Regions from separate parts of the Ferdinandcohnia salidurans genome, predicted to be linked through region 2. Evidence: riboswitches for the same ligand, from Rfam matches in the RefSeq annotation. Region 2 holds a riboswitch; the other holds the start of a gene.
What was found. A riboswitch is a leader RNA that binds a small molecule or an ion and turns the genes downstream of it on or off. The one in region 2 is predicted to bind S-adenosylmethionine.

Region 1: it holds a riboswitch for S-adenosylmethionine, as region 2 does, so the genes downstream of both, ACFSFW_RS11365 (methionine ABC transporter ATP-binding protein) here and ACFSFW_RS17560 (aliphatic sulfonate ABC transporter substrate-binding protein) in region 2, are expected to answer to the same signal.

Annotation. Positions count from the first base shown of each region.
Region 1 covers NZ_JBHUEK010000018.1:36,630-39,785, reverse strand. The annotation lists gene ACFSFW_RS11370 (methionine ABC transporter permease) at 1-325, opposite strand, end outside; gene ACFSFW_RS11365 (methionine ABC transporter ATP-binding protein) at 315-1,340, opposite strand; SAM riboswitch class I at 1,568-1,669, opposite strand; gene ACFSFW_RS11360 (6-phospho-alpha-glucosidase) at 1,813-3,138, opposite strand.
Region 2 covers NZ_JBHUEK010000025.1:667,499-670,654, reverse strand. The annotation lists gene ACFSFW_RS17575 (aldo/keto reductase) at 1-479, opposite strand, end outside; gene ACFSFW_RS17570 (hypothetical protein) at 588-746, shown strand; gene ACFSFW_RS17565 (DoxX family membrane protein) at 795-1,298, opposite strand; SAM riboswitch class I at 1,649-1,758, shown strand; gene ACFSFW_RS17560 (aliphatic sulfonate ABC transporter substrate-binding protein) at 1,874-2,869, shown strand; gene ACFSFW_RS17555 (ABC transporter permease) at 2,921-3,156, shown strand, end outside.

The DNA of each region.
Region 1 (3,156 bases), on a different contig from region 2:
TAGCAACCGCAAAGCATGCCGCTATCGTCATAGGAAAAATAGCTGCTGCCGTTCCAATCGTAGTACCCATAACTGCCCGAGTTAAGGGACTCAATGCAACTAGCAAAATAATAAATGGAATGGGACGAACGATGTTCACTAACAAATTAAGTACGAGAAAGATATACTTATTTTCTAATATGTTCCCTTTGCGGGTGACAAAAAAGAGTACCCCCATCGCTATACCAATCATGCTTGAGAAAATTAATGTAAAGATAACCATTAAAATGGTTTCTCCAGTCGCTTCAATAATACGAGGCCAAAACGTAGTCCAATCAACTCTCATGATTAATCACCTCCCTTACTTCAACAATTTGTTTAAGTTCATTGATAACTTGCCGAATTAGAGGATCAGGACCCTGAAACTCAACAATTAAACTACCAAACAATTGATCCTGTAACTCGTTAATACTTCCGTATATAATATTGAAATCAATCCCATGCTTTCTCGTTACTCGTGATAGGATTGGTTGACTTGAAGCCCCTCCTGTAAAAATCACGCGATACAAGTTTCCATAATGGTTATTGCGCAATTTCTCTAAGAGTTTGCTAGAAAGCTTATCGTTTAGCACGGAACTAATAAAATTTTTAGTCGTTTTGGATTGTGGGTTTGAAAAAATATCATACACATTTCCTTCTTCAATCACTGACCCGTTTTCCATCACAGCCACTCGATGACAAATACTACGGATTACATGCATCTCATGTGTAATAAGTAAAATGGTAATATTGTACTCCTCATTCACTTTACGTAATAGCTGAAGGATTTCTCCTGTTGTTTCAGGGTCTAACGCAGAGGTTGCTTCATCACAAATCAGAATGTCTGGTGATGTGGCAAGCGCTCTTGCAATACCTACTCTTTGCTTTTGTCCGCCGGAAAGCTGTTCCGGATACTGATCTGACTTATCTTGTAAACCAACAAATTGAAGTAATTCTTTAACACGGTGATCAATTTCATCCTTTGGCAACTTTGCAAGTTTGAGAGGATAAGCGATATTTCCATATACAGTGCGAGAGTTAAATAGGTTAAATGACTGAAAGATCATACCGATTTTCCTTCGTAACTTACGTAGCTCAGCTTGAGAGAGACTGGATATTTCTCGGTCGTTAACCACCACCTTCCCTGATGTTGGGCGTTCAAGTAAATTAACGAGTCGGAGCAATGTACTTTTACCAGCCCCACTAAATCCAACCACTCCAAAGATTTCTCCTTTTGATATGGTTAAAGAAACATCCTTTAACGCTTGCACCTTCTTTCCTTCCAAACCAAATACTTTATTTACTTCCTCAAACTTAATCAACGATAATCCTCCTTTTCGAAATCAAACAAAAAAGGCACCTCTATCCAACACCATGTAAAGATGTATTGGATAAAGATACCTTTAGTTGTCTAATCGGCATACTTTTTCATTTTATATAAATTTAGTTTTTGAGAATTGATTATAGGTAATAAAGACCTCTTTTAAATCAAAAAAATAAAACCCCCTTCATGACAGAAGAGGGTTTAAATGGTAAATTTAATCGTCTCTTCTCATCTTTCAAGCTCTTTGCTTGCTGGATTTGGCACAGTACCTTGTAGTCTGTTGCCGAGGCTTCAAAGGGCCAGTCCCTCCACCTCTCTTGATAAGAATTCATTAATTATTGAATTGTAATTAATAATTTACATGGAATGTCTTGAACTGTCAATAAGATTTTTGAAAAATCTTATTATTGTTCTTTTTAGGTTACTAGTATACTTATGCTACAGGTTACCCTTAGTATTCTACTTTTCTATTAGTGTAACTCCGGCCAATAACCTTTATTAGCTTCGATTAATTCATCCAAGATGTCTTTGGCTACTTTTGCACTTGGTACTGTTTTTGAAAGTGTTAATGCCTGCCAGAGCTTTTGGTAGCTGCCTTCAATATAGGCTTGAACCACTAATTTTTCAACTGTTACTTGCTGATACATTAACGCTCTTTGGAATTCAGGAATTTTCCCTTGGCTTAATGGCTCTGGACCGTCGCTACCAACAATACATGGAACTTCAACCATAGCATCATCATCAAAGTTAGCAATGGCTCCATTGTTTTCAACAATTAATAACATTCTTTCATGTGTGTTAAAGGCAATCGCACGGGCTAAATCAACAACGAAAGTGGCATGTGCCCCCATTTCAAACTCGCAGCCTTCTGCAGTTCCTCTTTCAATGATCGTTCTTGCTGTTGAGAAAACGGTCTTTTCTCTACCAGCGATTACTTCATTTGCCCTTGTGTATTCTGGATTAGACGTTTTTACCACATAATCAGGGTATAAATAGTATTTTAAATACGTATTTGGCAAGAATCTAGGATCAACCGCTAGTAAATCTTTTGCTTTCTTGTGTGTTTCTTGCCAGCTAGCATCAGTATGCTGGGTATCTACTTCTTTTTGAGTAAGATATCCGTTTTCAGCAACATAATCACGAATTTGAGGAAGATATTCATTTCCCTCTTTATCTTTTACACTTGTCCACCAGCCAAAGTGGTTTAATCCGAAATAACGTACTTCTAAATCCTGTGGCTCTTTGCCGATGATATGAGAAATTCTACGTAGTGTGCCTACAGGCATATCACAAATATTCAATACTTTTGAATTTGGACGAAGAACGCGACAAGCTTCCGCTACAATGGCTGCAGGATTAGAATAGTTTAACATCCATGCATCTGGTGAATATTTTTCCATTATATCGATTAACTCAACCATATCCCCGATGCTTCTCATTCCATAAGCAATTCCGCCAGGTCCGCAAGTTTCTTGGCCGACTACACCATATTTCAATGGAATTTTTTCATCTTTTTCGCGCATTTCATATTTCCCCGTACGAATATGAGCAAAGCAGAAATCGATATCAGTAAAAGCCTCCTCTGGATCGGTTGTGAAGCAATATTCAATATCCGGCGCATTTTCTTTTAATACGATCTCAATTGCTTCTCCTAAAACAGCTTGTCTTTCAGCATCATTATCATATAATTTTAACTTTCGAAGTGGGAAACGGTCCAGATTGTCTAATAACATCATAACAATCCCTGGTGTATAGGTACTTCCTCCACCTGCAATAACGACTGAGAACTTTTTCATTTTCTCCATTCCCTTCTA
Region 2 (3,156 bases):
TATTTTTTTAATAACTGTATTTGCATCGGCTTTTGATTAGATACCCCAAAATGACGAACCTTCCCTGAGGATTCCAACACATCGAATGCTTCTGCAACCTCTTCAGGCTCAACGAGGGCATCCGGACGATGTAAAAGGAGAACATCAAGATAGTCCGTTTTAAGTCGTTTTAAGATTCCGTCAACGGAATTAAGGATATGTTCTTTTGAAAAATCAAACATACCTTTTCGAATGCCACATTTTGATTGAAGAATAATTTTCTCCCTTACATCATCGTTCATATGTATTGCATCTGCAAAGATTTCTTCACAAGTACCACTACCGTAAATATCGGCATGGTCAAAAAAGTTCGCTCCGTTTTCTAATGCCGTTTGCACAAACGCTTCTGCCTCAGGCTTCTCTAATGAGTTGATTCTCATACACCCTACTGCCACAACTGGAACCTCTAGTGAACTGGTGCCTAGTTTTATTTTTCGCATTGTGTTAAACCTCCAAGTTTTAATATAGGACTGTTATTACTGTTGCCCATTTCTAGTCTACATATTTCGATATGGATTGGAAAGTATAGAAAAAAGGGAGGTTTTGTGATGAATCGAATAAAACGTTTATTCATGCTGTTATTATTAGCATTTCCGATGTTTTTCTTAATGGGTTGTGGAGATGACGAAAGACCTGAGGAAGGCGAGGACATTGAAGAGATCGAAGAGGAAGATGAGATCGGTGACGGCGAGATCGATGATGAGTAGAAGGTAAAAAGGAGCTCCCCCAAAACTTGGGAGGAACTCCTTTTTTAGTTATGCAGTTGTTGTTGCTGTTTTAGTATCTTTTTTCGCGTTGATTCGTTTTGTTAGGAATGGAACTGCGAATCTATCTACACCATAGTAGTATGTTGCAGCGCCTGCGAATAAGAGAACTACTGCTAATGTGTAAAGTACTGGGTTTGTGCTAACTGTTCCAGCAAGTAAGAAGTTCAGGTTCATGAATGCACCTGCGATTAATGCTGGGATTGTTGCAGCACCAAAGATTAATCCAAGTCCAACTAGAACTTCGCCCCATGGAATGAGTACGTTAATGATTTCAACGTTTGGAAGGGCAAAGCCTTCTAGGAATGTTGCGTACCAACCTGCTACTGCTGGGTGTTCGCCACCAGCCTTTGCAAGTGCTCCTTGTAGGAATCCGCCTGCGTCAAATCCTCCAGTTAATTTATGAAAACCAGCTTCTAGCCATTGAATACCTAACCATACACGTAATACTGTCCAAATAATTGCCATTTTAGGTCCTTTTAAGAATGTTCTCATCTTAATCTCCCCTTTTATTTTATATTGTGAAATTATTCACAAGATGTTTTAAAAAAAATATGATTGCTTTAGCTGCCAGCTTTTGTAGTTAGTTTGTGAAGTTTTTCACTAACTTTCTACACTCTTAATATACAGCGGATTTTCAATTAAAGCAATAGGCTTCACAAATATGACACAATTGTTTTTTGGTTGTATTTTTAGGCCCAATTTTAAAGTGTTGTATAGGTGATTATATAATCACCGAAAATTTAAATAAGGGAAAATTTTTGAAAAAGTGTTTGACTTTGGGTATTTTACAATCTATAATCCATTTATAAAGTAAAACTAGAACGTATTAATTGAATAAAGGACTCTTATCCAGAGCGGTGGAGGGACATGGCCCTACGAAACCCGGCAACCTTCAAGATTATTCTTGAAAAGGTGCTAATTCCATCAGGTGAAAACACCTGAAAGATAAGAGGAGGAAAAATCCCTCTTCTTATAGAAGAGGGATTTTTTTATCGTCAGGGTATGAAAGTTAGTTTTTGTATTAGTACTATTCCTAGTTTGCCTATAAAAATACTGGAGGTATAAACATGAAAAAAATAAGCGTTTTCTTAACTGCTGTATTACTGTTGATCGGAATTGTAGGTTGTTCGAATAGCTCAAGCAAAGCTAGCCAAGGAAGTGAAAAACCTGAAAAAATCACATTAGATTATGCCTTTTATTCGCCTACAAGTCTTGTGTTAAAAGAGTTTGGGTGGGCTGAGGAAGCATTCAAAGAAGAGGGAATTAAGGTTGAATTTGTTTTAAGTCAAGGAAGTAATAAAGCATTAGAATTTTTAAATAGTGGAAGTGCGGACTTCGGTTCATCTGCAGGGGCAGCAGCTCTCATGGCTAAAGCAAAGGGAGCTCCAATTGAATCCGTGTATATTTACTCAAAGCCAGAGTGGACAGCATTAGTGGCAAATAAAGATTCAAAGATACAAAGTATAAGTGATTTAAAAGGGAAAAAGGTTGCGGCAACCATCGGGACAGATCCATATATTTTTCTATTACGTGCATTAAATGAGGAAGGGTTAAGTCCTTCAGATGTTGAAATCGTTAATCTACAGCATGGAGATGGAGCGGCAGCGTTATCTTCTGGTCAGGTAGATGCATGGTCAGGGTTAGATCCTCATATGGCAAGAGTTGAATTAGAAACGGATGCGAACCTTTTTTACCGCAATGCAGATTTTAATACGTATGGAACCTTAAATGTGCGTTCAGAGTTTGCGGAAAAATATCCTAAGTACGTTGAAAAAGTCATTGAGGTTTACGAAAAGGCCCGTAAATGGGTGTTAGAAAATCCTGAAGAAGCAGCGGAAATTTTAGCTAAGTCCGCAAATATTGATATTGAAGTTGCAAATAAACAATTAAATGAACGAAATGATTTTTCTAATCCCGTTCCTGGTGAAATACAAATTGAGGCATTAACAGAAGCGGGTAAGGTGCTTCAAGCACAGGACATCATCGGAAAAGATGTTGAATTGGATCAACTAGTTGAAGAATTAATTAATCCTACGTTTGCGGAAAACGTAATTAAACAATAGAGGTTAGTGCCTCTTTCGTAACGGCACTCCCTCGTGATAGGAGAGGTTAAAATGAGCACAAAAGGCGGAGCGTTGACTAGACAAATTAAGGTGAAGTCAAAGCGTGAGTTTGCGTTATCGGGAAGTGTAAAAGTAATCCTACTTGGGAGTATCATCCCAGCTATTTTACTGGTGGTTTGGCAATATTTAAGCCATATTGGTGTCCTTGAAGGGCATCTTATGCCAGCACCAACGGTTATCCTTGCGAAAATAATTGAATTTGCTGGAGATGGAAGTCTTTGGGGCCA